4 regions of the Paenibacillus sp. 481 genome follow, and region 2 is predicted to be linked to each of the others. Evidence: riboswitches for the same ligand, from Rfam matches in the RefSeq annotation. Region 2 holds a riboswitch; each other region holds the start of a gene.

Region 1 (4,649 bases), 1.2 Mb from region 2:
TCCTTCAAAGCCTGATCCATTATTGGCTGCGGATGAAGTAAATTCATACAACGCTTGCGACAGACCATGGAAGCCCGGATTGGAAATCGTATCGGCCTGTGTCGCCACGGCAATAGCTGTCGGTACGAGAATAAGGAGCGGCTGTACGATAAGCGTAACCGCGATCAGCTTCATTTCTTTGCTTTCCAGCTTGCGGCCAAGGAATTCCGGTGTACGCCCGACCATTAGGCCAGATAAGAACACAGCGATCATCGCGTACATCAATACGTTCAAAAATCCTGCCCCGACCCCGCCAAATACGGTGTTCAGCATCATATTGGCCAGCGTAACGATTCCGCCGAGTGGAGTCAGTGTATCGTGCATTGTATTCACGCCACCGGTCTCTGATGCCGTTGTAACAACCGAATATAACGACGATCCTGCGATACCGAAACGAACTTCCTTGCCTTCCATGCTGCCGCTGCCACTAAATCCATAAGCGTTCATTACAGGATTTCCAGCTTGTTCGGCTGCAATAGACGTACCTAGCAGCATAATGAACATCATCGACATCGCGACGAAAAGTACTCTGCCTTCTTTGGGACTACCGACCATACGGCCGTAAGCAAACGGTAGCGATGTACCGATTAGCATCATAAGCAGCATTTGCAGCATATTGCTGATTCCATCTGGGTTCTCGAACGGATGCGCAGAGTTGACTCCGAAAAACCCACCACCATTGTTGCCTAGCTCTTTAATCGCAATCAGCGAGGCTGCTGGTCCACGAGCGATGTGCTGTTCCGCTCCCTCAATCGTGATAGCCGTTTCCGTTGGACTGAACGTTTGTGGTACACCAAGCAGAACAAAGATCAAGCCCGCTACAATCGAAATCGGTAAAAATACACGTGTAATCGAGCGAACTAAATCGGCAAGGAAGTTGCCGAGCGGCTTACCGATTAAGCCACGAATAAAGGCGAACACGACAGCTAAGAACGTGGCTGGCGCTGTAAACATCAAGAACGTAATGCCGACCATTTGGGATAAATAAGATAATCCACTTTCCCCGCTGTAATGCTGCAAGTTCGTATTTGCCATAAAGCTTATTGCCGTATTAAAAGCGAGCGACGGCTCCATACCCGGAATCCCACTCGGATTAAGCGGCAGGATGCCTTGCAGACGAAAGATCGCGTAAGTAATGCCAATCATCAATATATTGGACAGCAGCGCTGCAAAAGCGTAGTTTTTCCAGCTCTGATTCACTTCTTTGATACCAAATAGTTTAAATAATAGTCGATCGAGCGGACCGAACACCGCATCTAGCGGCCGCGGCCCCCCGTTGTTGTCGAACACCTTGGCCAAATAAATTCCGGTTGGCCGCGCTAACAGCAGGACGAGCAGCAGCGTTACCCCGATTGAAATCCATCCTAATGCACTCATTGTATTTCCACCTTTCCCATATGACAGCGACTCTTGTCGAGCACCCTAGAATAAATTGTGTTTAAAATTTTTCTGGCTTCACTAATGCGTAACCTAAGTAGATGAACAAGGCCCCAACGATAACAAATAGTCCAATGGTCACAATCGTTCACCCCGATCTCCAACTTCCCGAGTACACCAGTGTAAGATGCCGATGCTCGTTAAGCCGAGCATACTAAGAAGCATTAACATGACCACGTCGTACATCTTGAATTCCTCCCCTTTTTCTGTTCAACTTTCCTGTTCCAGCAACGGTTTATCAGTAGCAGCACAAGTGCGCAAGATAACTGAATTTTTCGTCACGATACGTAAAAAAGCACGCAAAAAGGCCGCACGGAAAGAGGGTCCTTTCCGCGCGGCCTCACTAACGCACAGCAAATGAAAGCCGTACGTAGCCACGACGAAATAAGGCGGCCTCTATGGACGCTTACGAGGTTAGCTGACGGATTCGGGCGCATTGAGTCGCCCTACTTGGCTTGAGCCAAGATTCACCCCTCACATGCGCGACTTGCAGCTCGTGTGAGCTGTCGTTACGCATGCTGTACTTGTGGTTCCCCCGCTTCCGTCGATTGACGGAACTCAGCGATGAGCATAGCCTATTTTTTTAATGTGAAGACGAAGCATCGTTCATATCACGGTTCAGCATTTACAACGCTGTTGGCGTCGGGCAGTCTGTAACGGCATGAATAAGTTCCGTCATTAAAAAGCTTACTTGATCCGATTGCGTGAACACGATGTAGTTCGCACCTAGCAATCGGTAAATCGAATGCGGATGATGATGTTTAGTAACGACCGTTATCGGGTCTGTTGTCCAATGTCGGCACACTTGCAGCAAGCGGCACGTCAACGCGAAACTTTGCTCGAAAATGAAAATACGTCCTACAGGCACATGCGGTACGATCCAAGCTTTCGGATCGGACGTATTCAGGTGACACATGTGCTTGACACCCAACTTCTCCAGCTTCTTGGCCATTCGGGTGCTGTTTACAATGGCCGCAGTAGGTATCCCTGCTCCCCTTAACTGACGCACAAAGTCTACGCCCATCGCATTCGGTGCAAACACAGTAACGATGCGATCTGCTTCAAACATATCCTGTTCCTCCTGTCTTCATTACCGTCGCCTTTTTTTCCACAAGAAAGAGGAAATGCGCCAGATCAGACTAGGCACGCCTCTTCTCACACGCTTACGAGGTTAGCTGACGGATTCGGGAGCGAGAAGTCCCCCTATCAAAGCAGCACGCTGCTTCAAATTCACCCCTACGAACGGATAATGCGCAAATTTGCCCATTATGGCCGATTTCGCTTATTGGTTCCCCCGCTTCCGTCGATTGACGGAACTCAGCGATCTAGACGTTCGGATACGTTGTATTGCTGAACTGAATATTACGCCTGATTGCCTTAACCTGTAAATCACCGTGAAAGCTCATAAATGGTAATTCCGATGCAAGACATGCATGAAATCAAGTTCAATCTTCCAAAATCAGATCATTAGCTCGCTAACGCTCAACCGTTCGTGAATTATGGTGATTTCAAGAGATATTAGCAGCAATTCCAATAACGAGCTGCATGTAAGCGCTACTTTCAATGAAATTGGCGTAAAAAAATAGGTTTGTATCTATTTACACCGATTCCCAGATCACGTTAGGATACGCTCACAACGTTTTTGAGGAGGAGTTCGTATTGGAATGCTCGGGCGACCTTGAACTTCAGCGGAAAATGCTCATTACAGAGTGGCAGCGTTGGAATAACGAACGTTTTTTTAGCTCGATTCGTGCTTGCCGATTATGCACCGATGAACAGCCGCAGCCAACGGACGCGGCGTACGCAACAGATGTCAGCTTTTTTCATGACATGATTTTTTTTCGTAGTTGCCCTCGCCACGATGAGCATGCTCCAGCCGGAAGTGAAGTGCCGCTGCTGCCAAATTGGGTCCGGGAGCGCAATATCGACAAACCGATGCAGCAAATGGAACAACAGGAGCGTGCAGCTGCTCTGGAAGACGTCGTGCAGCGTGTTACAGGGCAGCCTGTTAAACGAATTTGGCTAAGCATCGTGCTCGAAAATGGAGGCAAGCTAGATATGGTGGAAATTGAACAAACGCTCATTTGACAAAATGCGCATAGAGCAAAGCCCGAGCAGATGTTGCCCGGGCTTTATGTTATTGTCCTACTCCTGTCAAGTAAAGGGTAAAGGTACAATATAGGGAGAGACGGTTGGGCATTTACAAGGTAGAGGTAGGATGAGGCAAGCTTTGATCTAGTAGGTGTCGTTGCTATCCATATGGACTAGGTTAGGTGAGTGGATTTGGTTGGTCATGTGGGCTGGGTCAGTTTGACTGGCCGATTGAATTTGATTGGTAGTGTGGGTTTGGTTGACCGAATGGGTTTGATTGGTCGATTGAGTTCAGTTGGTTAAGGTGCTGCTGTTGATCAGATGGTGGATCAAAAACGACGCGCAGAAGTTCGTTAATTCGATTCATATAGGTATGTTCTCTCATCGTCCGCTCTAGACTGCGCAGCGCGATTTCTCGTCTTGCCTCCTCGTTATGCAAGTAATATTCAACCTTGCTCACTAACTCCTCCGAGGATCTGTAAGTCTCAATTTCAACGCCAGGCGTATAAAAACGGGGCAAATCCGCGCGAACATCGGTTAGTTGGAGTGTTCCGCAACCGGAAATTTCAAACGTTCGTGGATTAGGTGAAACAGCGGGAATACGAGCTTTGTTGTTGTTAACCGTCTCATCCTCGACGGAGCGATGCATATTGATCACAATTTTGCTGCCGTTGTACAACGTCGCTGTTTCATGCGGGCCCATCCATTTATTTAACTCAATGCGCTTCTTGTAGCGAGAAAAATGGGTCAGGCGATCCCACCACAAGCCGGAGATTACGATGTTATGCGTCGCAAGGCGAGAAATAATCGGATTGAATGATCGAATTCGGTTCCAATAGCCCGAACCGATAAAGCTGACATCTCGGCGTACAGGGCTAATCGTATGGCGTGGGCGAAAATGGAGCGGAAACACTCCAAACGGCAAATAATGCACGTGCTTACAGCCTAATAAGCGATAATATTCGACGCAGTTTAATTCTAGCGTAAATACATAGTCGTAATGCGGCACGACAAGGGTCATAATGTCGGTATAGTAAGGATCGTCTGTAATCCATACAGCCGTCCGAATGCCAGACTGTCTA
Region 2 (4,649 bases):
GAATAACAGCTGACTCTACGTTCGGTTGTGGAATAAATACAGTGTTCGGAACCGTACATACGAGTTCTGGTTCGCCGTAATATTGTACAGCTACACTTAAGCTGCCATACTCTTTTCCGCCTGGACGTGCAGCCATTCGTTCAGCAACTTCTTTCTGAATCATGACGACGATGTTCTTAAGCGGCAATTTCTCCTCCAACAATTTCATCATAATTGGAGTCGTTACGTAGTACGGCAAATTGGCAACAACACTCACGCGTTCTACGCCTGTGAATTGCTCTTGGAATAAAGCTTGCAGGTCGACTTTCAGTACGTCACCATGTACAACTTGCACGTTAGGGTACGGTTCCAGCACTTCACCTAGTATCGGAATGAGTCTCCGATCAATTTCTACTGCTGTAACACGACCAGCCTGACGCGCCAATTGCTCCGTCAATGCACCGATACCAGGTCCAATTTCTAAAGCTCCTGTTTCGGTATCCAACTCGGCTGCATCAACAATGTTGCGCATTACATTCATATCAATAAGAAAGTTTTGTCCTAGGCTCTTTTTAAAAGCGAATCCATGTTTGCGGATAATGTCCTTTGTGCGCGAGGGTGTTGCAATATCTATAGCTGAATGGGTCATTTGTATATGTTCCCTTCCTTCATTCATTCCGTATTAGTTAGTTATAAATTAGTTGCCGTTAAACTCATCTATTTGTAGTGTATCCTGCAAAGGCATTGCTAATATCCCATTACTAGTGGTTTATTATTGTTCATCCAACTGCTTTAGCGCAGCGGAAAATTCCTCGTACCCAATTTGAAACGCCATGCAGCGCTTTAAAAATTGCTTTCCGTTGCAATATCCGATGCCTAATATTTCACCAAGCTTCATCCGGCGCTCCGCAGATCCTGCGTGCGTCGTCAATCCCGCTTCCACCAAATGCGTCCACGTGAGTTCCCCCTCTGTAGAAGGCATCTCTGTACGCACTTGCTGAAGCGCTTTGCGAATCGCTTCGGGCGATGCATTTTCTACGCCTAAGTCACCTTTTTTGATGGCCTCATGACGTGGCAAAAAAGCATGCTTGCAGCCAGGTACATGCTGCGCAATAATTTTACGAATACGTTCCCCCGCATGATCGGGATCAGTAAAAATAATGACCCCCCGCCGCTCTTGAGCGAGCGCAATTCGGCGGATGGTCATATCATTAATGGCGGAGCCGCCAGTTTCTATTGTATCGGCCTCTACAGCCCGTTGAATGGCTACCGTGTCGTCTCGACCTTCGACGACAATAATTTCTCGTATCAACGCCCTGCTCCTTTCCTAAAAACACAAAAGAAGAGGGGTTTCCCTCTTCTTAGCGTGACATAAATAGTTACCAATTACTATATCATAAATACACGGTGGTGCTCAACAAAGCATGCCTGCCGCATTAACGGTATTGTCTATCCTAGTTTGCCTCTGGCTTCACAGGTCCAATCACGTAAATCGTGAACCCTCTCTTACGGCCGAAGCGTTTAACTGTCTTAGAGCTGTCAAAGTATACATCGACGATCTTCCCTTTTACTGCGCCACCTGTATCTTCTGCGCGACGGAAGCCGATACCTTCAATATATACCCACCAGCCGAGTGGAATAACTTTCGGGTCAACCGCAATTGTTCGCCCTTCAGTTACTTTTGTGCCGGAAGCTGTTTTCGCTCCTGGGGAGCCTTTTTTCTCCGTATAAGCCGTAAGCTGCACATTCGTAAGCATCTTCTTGTATTTGAAATCAATATCGCCTTTTTCGGCGTTTGAAATGTCCGGCGAACTCGCCGACAACGTCATTACTTCCGGTTCCTTTTTCGTACCATACGCTACAACCTGATTGACTTGCTTCGCTTTAACTTCCTTGTTCACGAGTTGGGCATATACAAGTTTGCCATCTTCAAACGTTCTCTCAACTTTGTGAACAACTTCGCCCGCTTTTCCTTGTTGAACCGTTTTCGTCTTCCCTTTAAGCAATGTAGGGTCTTCTTTCTTTACCGTCTGGTACGGAACTTTCACTTTCCGCTCAACCACATCTTTCTTAACCCTAACAATTCGAATATTCATATCGCTCGAAACTTTAGTGTTTTTCCCCGGGAATACTTTGTCGCTCTTACTCAAAGGGATATTAAAGGAGCTTAATGCTTCCGCCACATTCTTTTTCGTTGTATATTGTGTCCTCGTCTGACCTTCGAATGTAACTTTTACAGGAACTGCACGTTGAATGTGTACTTGCTGACCGTCTTTAATCTCGGCATTTACGGGTATCGACACGTCGTCGTGTTTACTTACCGCTATCGCGTGCTCATCCAAAACAGCGCGAAGCGTTTCTTGGCGAGTCTCGATTAAACGCTCTCGTCCATCAACGTAGACAGATAGCTCTTTTTTCGAGAGGCCAAACATAATTAACACACTAACTAACGTAACCGCTACCGCAACAACAGCAATGACAGAAACAACACGTACATTTTCATGCTTCCAACGCAATGCGAGCGACATGCTGGATGATCGGGGATCATGGGAATCTCGTTTAACGAACTGTCCCATTTCTCGGTCCTCCTTCATAGTCCCGCCGTCGAGTGTAATGCATGATACATCTGACGTGACTATTTGCAAATTTTTTACGAAGAGATTGAATATCTCGCATGTATGAATAAACTAGCAATCATTCATACTCTTCGCACCAATTCCAGCAAAGGCCTTGTATTGCCTCCGTTTCTTACAACCTATGACGCTTTTTTCTTCTTTATTCTAAATTTTAAGAGAAAAAAGAAAAGAAGCCTGGCGTAAGAGGAGACTCTTTCGTGGCTTCAGGTATGAATACCCAAACGTCAACAGCTTTAGGACGCACGACGACCTCTCTCCGCACGCTTACGAGGTTAGCTGTCGGGTTCGGGTCTGAGAGTCACCCTATTTGCACACACCGGCTCATGGCTCGGCTGCCCAAAATTCACCCCAAGGATTAATAATCCGCATCGTAGGTTAATGAGAAAGTAATCGATCCTTTCGCCTACCGATGTCTTGGTTCCCCCGCCCTCCAAAATTGGAGATTCAGCGATACTGGTTAATTGGAACAATATTCAAATGTTTTTGAACATCTGTGAGAAATCATATCGTGTTTACAACATCATTGTAAAGACGGTATCAATCACGTTTTTCGTTAAAAAGGGTTAAAATAATGTAATAAATCGCGGATTTCTTGATAAAATCCACTTATTTCGTGGTGTAGAACTTTTTTTCATTGGTTTTTCATTCATTTTCAACGAATGTCAAAACATGTAAGAGCATTTGCGGTCGTCATTCTGCAAAATTCTTCAAAATCCATCCCTTTTAATTCCGCTGCTGTTTCTGCAACCAGACGTACATAAGCACTCTCATTTCGTTTACCTCGATATGGATGCGGCGTCAAATACGGAGCATCTGTCTCGATAAGTAACCGATCATTCGGAATTTGAACGAGCACTTCTTTCGGTTGTTTTGCATTTTTAAAAGTAACAGGTCCGCCAAAAGAAATATAAAATCCCATATCAAGACACATTTTGGCGGTTTCCCAACTTCCAGAGAACGAATGCATAATGCCGCCCACTTCATTTGCCTTCTCTTCGCGTAAAATACGCACCACATCTTCATGTGCATCACGGTTATGAATGATGATCGGCATCCCTAATTCACGTGCCATCCCAATTTGCTGACGGAATACTTGCTGCTGTACATCTTTAGGCGACGTATCCCAGTAATAATCAAGTCCAATCTCACCGATGGCAACGACTTTCTCATGCTTTGTTAAATCTGCAATCCAATCCAAATCGGCTTGCTCCATCGTAACAGCATCAGTCGGATGCCAACCAACTGCCGCGTAAATGAAGTCATACTTTTCGGCAAGCGCCATCGTTGTTGGGATCGTCTCCCGATTAAATCCTACATTAACCATACGTGTAACGCCTTGTTCTAACGCACGAGCAATAATGTCCTCACGATCTTCGTCGAATGCCTGATTATCTAGATGCGTATGTGTATCAAATAACACTGTTGTCTCTCCTTTAATTTTGATTTCTTCTATATAAAAGGTCGCCAGACGTTCTATTTAGAACGACGAAACAGCAATTGATGAACATCGGGCGATAGCAAATGCTCTCTTTCCCTTAGCTTGTCCATCGGGAAATAAATAGAATGCTTGCCACGCTTCAACCCACTAATCGTTCGCACAATATTGGATTGCTTGGATAATTCAATAATCTGATCATCCCGATCAAGCAGCCAAATATGCTGCTGTGTAGATTCATCCCCTGATCGGTATACATCATAGGGATTGTCCGACGGTGAGTCTACATTTAACTCATATTCAGGATCCAGACCAATCGCTTCCCATTCTTGGCGAAGACGATTCATCATCTTATCATCTAACGAATCAACTTCAACGTACTTGTACAGTTTACGTTCCATAAAGCGCTGGCACAAGTCAGATAGCCGCTCATCTTCCTCATATATCCACTGAGAAAAAGCGGTCTGCACGAAAGCTTCATCTAGCCGCACATATTGTTCAGTCGTAAGGGTTCCTTCGAATAATGCATCCAGCGGTTTATAAAAGTAACTGAATGTATAGCCTGATTGATACAATTGTTTAGCCCGCTTGAAAATAAG
Region 3 (4,649 bases), 100 kb from region 2:
GCCCAGCGCCATTGAAGCTTGAGGCATGGCGCTACAACCATCAAGATCATTACGCCGAAAATGTGTACTTGCGTGCCAAGCTCGTGCTACGAGCGATGGAGGCTCAAGTCGGGGACAAGACCATGCAGCGCATATTGCGAACGTACACGCAGAAGTACCGCTTCAAACATCCGACTACTGCCGATTTCCAACGGGTCGTCGAGCAGGTGACGAAGCAAAAATGGACCCAATTTTTCAATCAATATGTGTACAGTGACAAAATGGCTGACTTTGCGGTTGAAAGTATCCAGACCGAGCGAATTGCCCAAGGAAACGATAATCACTACGAATCTACCGTACATATTCGGAAGCTGGGAGCCGATTATCCGAACATCACCATTGTGTTCAGCTTTGCTGACGGCAGCATTACACGCAAAGTATGGAATGGCGATGGTGATCGCATTCGCTACAAGATTAGCCACCCCAAACCGTTAGAATGGGTCATGGTTGATCCCCTTTACAAAATCGTGCTCGAAAATAAGCATATTAACAATTATATGCGAGCTGAGGTTGAAGAACCGTTGCGAACGCGCTCCAATTTGACTGTCGTTAAATTAATGGAAGCGATAACGAACGTGCTAGGGTGGTGATAACGATGAAATTATATGTACATGAAGGATGGACTTGGTTAAAAGATCATGTGTATATCGGCATTATTTTGTTCTTATATCAGCTGCTGTGGGGCTTTTTTCTGTACCGATTCATCGAAGATATCGTCGTTCCCGTGCTCCATCGTTACCCTAACCCCCCGCCAACTGAACTAAGTGCGCAGCTGTTTATAATGGAAAGCCAGTTTCATTTGATGAAGACGAGCGAGTATACACCTTATTTGTGGACGGCACTAGCGTTTATTGTTGTTCACATGCTACTGACCCCGCTCATCCATGCTGGCCTATTTTACTCCATGGCGCACTCGCGTGTAGGACTTAGCTTTTTTAAAGGCATCAAAACAACGTGGAAATCGATACTATTTTTATATGTGTTGGAAATGACCGTACTCTTGGCACCGGCCTACTGGTTCATACCGCTGGCAGCAAAGTCATTAGCTAGGCATCCGAGCTTACAAACACTCCTTACTGATTTGTTACCATTCGCGCTCGTATGGGCTTTAGGCGGCTGGCTGTTACACCATGTGTTCCTCTTTTTAAAATTTGGCGTCGCTTCTGAGACGGCACTGCATCGTGCTCTTGGTATTGGCATAAGGCGCTTGCTGCCTACACTTGGACTATCGGCCCTATTTATGGCTATAGGCTTGGCGTGCAGCATAGCTGTAACCAGTGCAGCTTTCTTATGGACGGGAATGACGGCACTTATTTTGCAGCAAGCGTTCCCAGCCGTGCGCGTATTTCTTAAAATGTGGGGGCTATCTGCCCGCTACGCGGTATGGCGCGAAGCAGACAACACGAAGTAGTTACGGTAGTTACAGTAGTTAACGAGCGGTTGCTGAATAATCGTTGTCGAACCATTTCCTGACCGTTACATTTATCGAACAGATCTTGCATAAAAAGGCTTGCTTGTCGTCGGCTATTGCCGATCAAGCAAGTTTTTTTTGTGAATAGGGCAAAAATGGTTTGTAAAAACAAAACCCGTCTGCTAAAATAAACCTTAGATTTGTTACAACTTTGTAATTAAATCAGATCTAGTTCTTTCAATTTTGTAATTTATGTACCGTAATCTAGATGTGACATTCCAAAATGCGCCGAATTCCCGTCCACATCCGGGAAACGGGGGAACCAGTCTTTACGGGTGAATTGATCTTGCCGCAAGCAGAGATCATAGGTTACCTTCAACCGAACCCTTCAGCTAACCTCGCAGGCAAGGAAGGGGCTTAACCAATTGAAAAAGAAGCTGGCTACAGCGGTGCTGGGTCTGAGCGTCCTGTTCTCTTTTAGTACAGGCAGCGCATTTGCAGCATCCAAGATGGACAATACGATCGAAGACTTACTAGGAGTTCCGTATTCATACGGAGGTTCGACAACAAGCGGTTTTGACTGCTCGGGCTTTACGAAATACGTATTCGACAAAATGGGCATCGATTTGACTCGTTCCTCTTCCTCGCAATTTGAAGAAGGAGATAAGGTCAGCAAAGATGAACTCCGTCCTGGAGACTTGGTCTTTTTTAACACTAGCGGTAAAGGTGTATCACACGTTGGTATTTTTGTCGGTAACGGCAAGTTTGCTCATTCGGCATCCAACGACGGTGTACGCATCGACAAACTAAGCATGGACTATTATGAGAAGCGCTATTTGGGCGCTCGTCGCGTAATGGCCGAAGAGAAGTTCGACAGTTACGCGAGCTATGCAGTTGCAACTGCACAGAGCGGCAAATAGCATTCATTTCACGTTATAAGCTATTCGTTTATGGGACAAGCTTGGTAAAAGGCGATATTATCGCACTTTACCAGGCTTGTTTTATTTCAGGTTGAACATCGTATAATTCGTATTACCCTTTTTTTCAAAAAGTAACACAAACGCTATCATTCCACACTGCCTAGCAAACAAGCAAAAAGAGAGCCATTCCCCAATCATGGAGAACAGCTCTCTATTTCTTTACGTTTATGGTTTATCGTTAGGCAGCAGCATTATGATTCGATTTCTTGCGGCGCAGCTTCACGATCATCTCATAGACGATCGGTACGATAAGCAGCGTCAGCAGTGTCGAACTGGTCAAGCCACCGATTACCGTCACACCGAGACCACGAGAGATTACGCCGCCGCCTTCCATCCCGATAGCCAGCGGAATTAACGCCCCGATCGTCGCGATCGCCGTCATCAGAATAGGACGGAGACGCGTCGTTGCCGCTTCTAGCAAGGCTTCACGTACAGAATAGCCTTCCTCTTCCTTTTGGATAACACGGTCAATCAATACAATTGCATTCGTCACAACGATACCGATCAGCATCAGCATACCGATAAGTGCAGATATACTAATCGTCTCCCCAGCTATATAGAGAGCCACCATCGCTCCGATAACCGTAAATGGAAGCGAGAACAGGATAGCGAATGGCGCCGCTCCACCGCCGAAAGTGATAACTAAAATCAAGTACACAATAGCGATCGCCGCCAACATGGCAACTCCAAGCTGTGTAAACGATTCTTGAATATCAGCCGTCACACCGCCTGTGGAAATCTCAACACCAGTCGGAAGTTTCATTGCATCTACTTCCTTCTGAGCAGCAGCCGATACTTCGCCAACGTTGGCTCCGTTTATTTTGCCGCTGACATCAAGCACAAGACGACCATTTTTGCGTGTAATCGTATCCGATGTTGTACCTTCGTTCACCTTAACGACTTCAGACACTTTAACCTTGGTTCCAAGAGGAGTCGTCAATTCGCGATTCAACAGGTCATCTACCGACTTCGTCTTTTCTTCTTTCACCTGCAAATATACATTCAGCTCTTCCCCGTCCTTCTCGACGGTTGTTAACACAGGCCGTTCCCGCTGTTGACTGAGCAACATGCCGACATCAGCAGACGTTAGGCCATACTGGCTTAGCTTTTTATGATCAATCGAAAATGTGTATTCTTCATATGCGTCAGATAAACTGGACTGCACATCACTTAGACCTTCTACCTTCGCTAACCGCTTTTCTAAATCAGCTACGACAGGCTTCATTTTGTCCAAGTTATCGCCATATACGAACAACTTCAGGTCGTTGCCACTAAAGCCGCCAGAGGCGAAGTCCATCTGCCCCCACTCACCTTTACTCGTCTTCGCCTTTAGATCCTTCATAACTTGATCTTTCAGCTGTGTAAACTCCGGTGTGTCTGGCTTGTACTTCACGAAAAATAGCGCCTGATTGCGCGCACCCGGACTGAACGGATTCTCGCCACCCACTGAGAACTGCACGACTTCTACATGTTCATCTGCTTGGAAGTACGATTCCGCGACCATGGCCGTATCTTTCACTTCATCCAAAGTCTGACCTGCTTCCGGATTATAGGTCGCAATAATCATCTTTTCTTCTTCCGAAGCTATAAAGCTGACACCAACGAGCGGTGCAAGCATCATACTGCTTACGAGCAGCAACACCGCAATCAATGACGTAATCCCTTTATGGTTCAACGACCACTCAAGTGTACGCTTGTATGCCAAAGCCAAGCGGCCTGGCTTATCTTCGTGATGCTGGTGCTTCTCATGAATACCACGCTTGAACATCTGATGCGCCATCATCGGCACAACCGTAACCGCTACGAGCAGAGATGCAAGCAAAGAGAATACGATCGTCAAACCGAACGGCAAGAACAACTCGCCGATCATGCCCGTTACTAGACCGAGCGGCAAGAAGACCGCAATCGTAACAATCGTTGAAGACATAATTGGCACGAACATTTCCTTCGTTGCTTCACGAATTAAGTCCTTGCCCTTAAGCGTCTCCTGCTTTAAAGACATACGGCGGTAGATGTTCTCAACAACAACGATAGAGTCATCTACGACACGTCCAATCGCGACGGTCATCGCACCTAGTGTCATAATATTGAGCGTAATGTCCAACTGATTCAAAAATAGAACGGCAATGAGTAGTGATAATGGTATCGATATCACTGAGATAAGCGTCGTTCCGATGTTGCGTAAAAACAGCAAAATAATGAGCATTGCGAAGCCTGCT
Region 4 (4,649 bases), 2.4 Mb from region 2:
TAGTTGATGTCTACGATTTCAGATACGAGTGCAGGGCGGACGTACAATATGAAAAATGAACCGCGAACCATTTGATTAAGCAACTCGGCGGTTTGTTCCAACTCCTCTGTATGCGCTTTGCCTATCGAATACGTATGCCCTTCCGCACGAATAAACAATATCCGATCAGCTGTTTCTAAATAACGAAGAAAGCGTTCACATCGTCGGGTAAATTTGGCTTGTACTTCTTCATATTGAGCGAGGTTCGCAGGTGAGTTTCGACCTATGTCAAAGTCATGTACAGAAGTTACATGATAATAACGGTCATCAACAAGATAGTGCTCACGCTGAAAATTTAATTGTCCAGAAACGATCAAGTTGTCCCGATCGAAAAAATAAGCAAACCGCGATTGTAGCAACCGATTCACCGAAGTAAGCTGTTCAGAAATCATCCAGTCCAAAGGCCCGCTGCTTCGTCGCAGCTGGCGGTCTTGCATTTTGAGTGCTGGCAAGCACGTTCCACCTAAGCTTAGCACGACATCGTACTTTCCTCGCAATTGCTCTCTCCTCATTGCGGCCATCCTCCCCCAGTCAGAACTGATGCAAGTACGCCATGATTTCTATTAATTTATGACAGAAAGACAGACAAGGTTTGGATGGAGAGCATATTTCCTTTTCACCAAGGACATAACAAGAACAATAACGTTTGCGGGAAAGGAGTAACTTGACTATGCGTATGCGCCAACTGCTCATTTGCTTGATTGCTTTTTGCATGCTATTGTCTACCGGTTGTTTCCCACATTCACGTGTAACATCCCCTGAGCCACCCACATCTGAGCAGCATTCCGTACCTGTAAAAACGACAGGGAACGTTTCACCTTGGACAAATGGAGCTGCTACTACTTGGCCTCCACATCAGTCGGGTCCAGATACGGGTACTCCTGACTTAGGAATTTTGCCAAAATCAGCGCAGCAGCACGTGAATCGGGATGAAGCGAAACAGCATTCCATAACACGCAAGGACAAGCAAGCAGACCGAAAAAAAGAAACGATTCGTTTCACCCTACATGCTGACGGAAATACGAAACAAGAGAAATGGACGAGTCGAACGAAGACGGCTAAGGTACATACCGCACAGTCCACACAATCGGCTCGCTCCGCTCAATCGCGGAAATCACAGAGCAAGCAACAGCAATTTAAGCTAAGCTTGGCACAACTAAGAATGAAGTATCCGCACTTTTTTAAACTGCGCGGCTCAGCTTCTGGCAAGCAAAAAGTTGCCTTAACGTTTGATGATGTGCCTGACCATATCATTACACCGCTCGTGTTGGACATTTTGAAAGAGCATCACATTCAGGCAACGTTTTTCCTAGTCGGTTCACGCGTAAAACAATATCCGCAGATCGTCAGACGCATGGTTGACGAAGGCCACATGATAGGCAACCACTCCATGAGCCATCCGTTGCTCACGAAGTTGTCGATGCCTGCTTTTACAACGCAAGTGTTGAACACGGAGCATATCATTGAGCAAGTTATCGGTTATAAGCCGCGCTTTTTCCGGCCTCCGTACGGTGCCATTAATGAAGAACAGCTACGTTGGGCAGGAAAACACGGTTATATCGTTGTTAACTGGGATGTCGATTCGAAAGACTGGAAAGGATTAAGCGGGGCCGAGATTGAGCAACTCGTCATGAGCAACGTTGAACCTGGTTCAATTGTGCTTCAGCATGCGGGTGGAAGCCCTCAAAATGGCTACTTGCGTGGGACGCTGCTTGCTCTGCCGCGTATTATTAAGAAGCTACAGGCCAAAGGCTACGATTTTGTGACTGTGCCTGACCTGTTTCACGATCAAAAAGAAAAAAAAGAGTCTTGATCGCTTATGTGTACACGAGGTACAACAAGCAATCAAGACTCGTCTATGGTTAGCCTCGTCAATGTAAGTGTTGACGAGGCCGCGTTGTAAGTTGAAGTGTTCGTTATTTCAAAACGTAAACTTGTACATTTTGAATGCCGAACGTATTGCCGACACGCTTGCTAACAGGAACAAAAATATCAATTTTGTTGCCATTAATCGCGCCGCCAATGTCACGTGCTGTAGCAAGAAGACCGCCACCAGGCAAATGTTTGAAATCATAGCCTGTAATAAACAGTTTCGTTCCAAGTGGAATCACGTCTGGATCAACGGCAACAGTTCCAAGTTCTAACTTGTTACCGAAGTAGTCGACTCCGCCCCATGGACCATTCTCGCTTGGATCAGCCGAATATGCGGTTGCTTTCATATTGGCACGCCACTTGTATTCCATTTCACGTCCAGACACTTGAACAATCTTATTCGAAGTTGACTTTGCTTTCATTGTCGCCACAGCCGCTTTAGGCTGAGCTTTAGATGGAGCTTTAGTCTGTGCTTTTGGTTGAGCTTTAGAACCTTCATTCTTGTTATCACCCGTTTGTTGTTCTGCTTGCTCCTTAGACTCCTTGGGCTGCTTCTCATTCGATGCTGTGTCTGCCGCAAATGGCAAATTCACTTTCAAGCCGCTGTATACGTTTTTAGGATCAATGTTCGGATTGGCAGCAAGTACTGCCTCTAAACCTAGATCATATTTATTGGCGATCGCATAGAAGGTTTCTCCCTCTTGCACCACATAGTTCTCTCCGTCTGCATAAACCGGTAAAATCTGTACAACAGCTGCTAAACCTAGTACTGCAATTGCTAATTTTAAAAATGTAATTTTCTTCATATAAGTATTCCTCCTTAGGTTGGCCTGCGGGGTTAGTTGTCGGATTCGGGTTAAGGAGTACCCTACGCATGTGTCAAACAATGAACAACGCAATCATTGCTCGTTAGCGATTCACCCCAAGACGCCGTCTTTATGTGACGGCTATCGGTCAATCATCCCCCGTACGGGTGTCGTTTCGGCTCGGAAAGGATCATATCACAATATTGTAACCTGTGCGCAGGTAGATCTTGTTAATCCTTGTAAACCTATGGATACCAATGGTTACAGCAATTTTACTTTTTCAAAAAATGTGCAGGTGATCAGTATAATACGTAAATGAGATTGGAAAATGATTGAAATCCATTGCAGGCTCATTTATACTATTACATAGAATTTCGATGCATAGATATTCTATGTGTTCGGGGGTGAACAAATAGTGATGATTAATAAAGAACTGATGAAAGGCAGTACCGTCATTTTATTGCTTACGGTATTGAATAAGAAAGAAATGTACGGCTATGAATTGATTAGGGAAATCGAGTACAGATCGGATGGCGTATTTACAATGAAGGAAGGTACGCTCTATCCTATTTTGCACACATTGGAAGCAACGGGGTGGCTTGATTCGTATTGGAGCGAGCATGATGGACGCAAGCGTAAATATTATCGCATTACCGATGAGGGCCGTACACACTTAGACGAGAAAAAAGTAGAATGGACACGTTTTCGCATCGCGGTTGACACCGTTATTGGAGAGGGGAATCCATAGTCGGCTTGGCACTGCCATTCATCGGCTACAGTTTTACAACACAGCTTGTTGACTTTGCCGCTGTCGGTCTTCTTTTATCCCTATATAGACGTAAAAATAGGATTCCACGCGGTCCCGGTCAGTCGAACCCTACTGGTCATGGTCCATCTGCGGCTCAATAAACTACATTTAGTCCTACAGCCACACAAAAAAGGAGCAGTCCAAACTCATTGAGTTCAGACTGCTCCTACTGCGCATCATACGCAGACGTTAAACGCCTTCCACTTTTACAACACTTTACTCAAAAACTCTTGTGTCCGCGGATGCTTCGGCTCGCTAAACAGCTCCCCCGGCTTCCCAGCTTCAACAATTTGACCGCCGTCCATAAAAATGACGCGGTCCCCTACCTCACGAGCAAAGCCCATCTCGTGTGTCACGATGATCATCGTCATCCCTTCGGCAGCGAGCGATTTCATCACTTCTAGCACATCGCCAACCATCTCTGGATCTAGGGCAGATGTCGGCTCGTCAAACAGCATCACATGCGGCTGCATCGCCAACGCCCGTGCAATGGCAATCCGCTGCTTCTGACCACCAGACAGCTGGGCAGGATACGCCTGTGCCTTCTCAGCGAGCCCTACTTTTTTAAGCAGCTCAAGCGCAAGCTGTTCCGCATCTCCCTTGTTCACGTTCTTCACTTTAATCGGCGCCAACGTAATGTTGTCCAGCACCGTCATATGCGGAAATAAGTTAAACGACTGGAATACCATTCCCATTTTCTCACGTGTTACGTTAATATCATGTTTGCTAGCATTGATGGACTGACCTTCAAATACAACGTTCCCTTGTGTAGGCGTTTCCAGTAAATTCAAACAACGCAAAAATGTACTTTTACCAGAGCCACTCGGCCCAATAACGACGACGACTTCCCCTTTAGCGATGCTAATATCGATGCCGTTCAAAATGTTGAGCTTACCAAAGCTTTTATGCAAATTTTGAACTTCAATCATTTGTCTTCAACTTCCTTTCCCAGTAGCCGATCAGCTTAGAAAGTGTAAATGTTAAAATAAAGTACGTCATGGCAGACCCTACTAAGGGGCCCATTGCCGTATAAGTTTGACTGCGGATAACTCCAGTCTGATAAAAAATATCGGCCAGACCGATAAAGCAAACGATTGCTGACTCCTTAATGATAACAACAAACT

Evidence for each region. A riboswitch is a leader RNA that binds a small molecule or an ion and turns the genes downstream of it on or off. The one in region 2 is predicted to bind cyclic di-AMP.
Region 1: linked by a shared signal. The riboswitch ahead of KIK04_RS05195 (hypothetical protein) and the one ahead of KIK04_RS10190 (resuscitation-promoting factor) in region 2 are both predicted to bind cyclic di-AMP.
Region 3: linked by a shared signal. The riboswitch ahead of KIK04_RS09700 (C40 family peptidase) and the one ahead of KIK04_RS10190 (resuscitation-promoting factor) in region 2 are both predicted to bind cyclic di-AMP.
Region 4: linked by a shared signal. The riboswitch ahead of KIK04_RS24075 (3D domain-containing protein) and the one ahead of KIK04_RS10190 (resuscitation-promoting factor) in region 2 are both predicted to bind cyclic di-AMP.

Annotation. Positions count from the first base shown of each region.
Region 1 covers NZ_CP075175.1:1,193,424-1,198,072, forward strand. Annotated here, with positions in the region: gene kdpA (potassium-transporting ATPase subunit KdpA) at 1-1,416, opposite strand, end outside; gene KIK04_RS24385 (potassium-transporting ATPase subunit F) at 1,478-1,558, opposite strand; cyclic di-AMP (ydaO/yuaA leader) riboswitch at 1,866-2,050, opposite strand; gene KIK04_RS05195 (hypothetical protein) at 2,102-2,545, opposite strand; cyclic di-AMP (ydaO/yuaA leader) riboswitch at 2,621-2,809, opposite strand; gene KIK04_RS05200 (hypothetical protein) at 3,136-3,564, shown strand; gene KIK04_RS05205 (CgeB family protein) at 3,782-4,649, opposite strand, start outside.
Region 2 covers NZ_CP075175.1:2,343,852-2,348,500, forward strand. Annotated here, with positions in the region: gene rsmA (16S rRNA (adenine(1518)-N(6)/adenine(1519)-N(6))-dimethyltransferase RsmA) at 1-628, opposite strand, end outside; gene rnmV (ribonuclease M5) at 752-1,291, opposite strand; gene KIK04_RS10190 (resuscitation-promoting factor) at 1,434-2,555, opposite strand; cyclic di-AMP (ydaO/yuaA leader) riboswitch at 2,861-3,075, opposite strand; gene KIK04_RS10195 (TatD family hydrolase) at 3,268-4,035, opposite strand; gene KIK04_RS10200 (HD domain-containing protein) at 4,089-4,649, opposite strand, start outside.
Region 3 covers NZ_CP075175.1:2,242,430-2,247,078, forward strand. Annotated here, with positions in the region: gene KIK04_RS09690 (M1 family metallopeptidase) at 1-629, shown strand, start outside; gene KIK04_RS09695 (carbamoyl transferase) at 635-1,450, shown strand; cyclic di-AMP (ydaO/yuaA leader) riboswitch at 1,727-1,872, shown strand; gene KIK04_RS09700 (C40 family peptidase) at 1,876-2,370, shown strand; gene KIK04_RS09705 (efflux RND transporter permease subunit) at 2,609-4,649, opposite strand, start outside.
Region 4 covers NZ_CP075175.1:5,671,776-5,676,424, forward strand. Annotated here, with positions in the region: gene KIK04_RS24065 (DUF1796 family putative cysteine peptidase) at 1-551, opposite strand, end outside; gene KIK04_RS24070 (polysaccharide deacetylase family protein) at 710-1,852, shown strand; gene KIK04_RS24075 (3D domain-containing protein) at 1,956-2,717, opposite strand; cyclic di-AMP (ydaO/yuaA leader) riboswitch at 2,723-2,908, opposite strand; gene KIK04_RS24080 (PadR family transcriptional regulator) at 3,133-3,465, shown strand; gene KIK04_RS24085 (amino acid ABC transporter ATP-binding protein) at 3,732-4,454, opposite strand; gene KIK04_RS24090 (amino acid ABC transporter permease) at 4,447-4,649, opposite strand, start outside.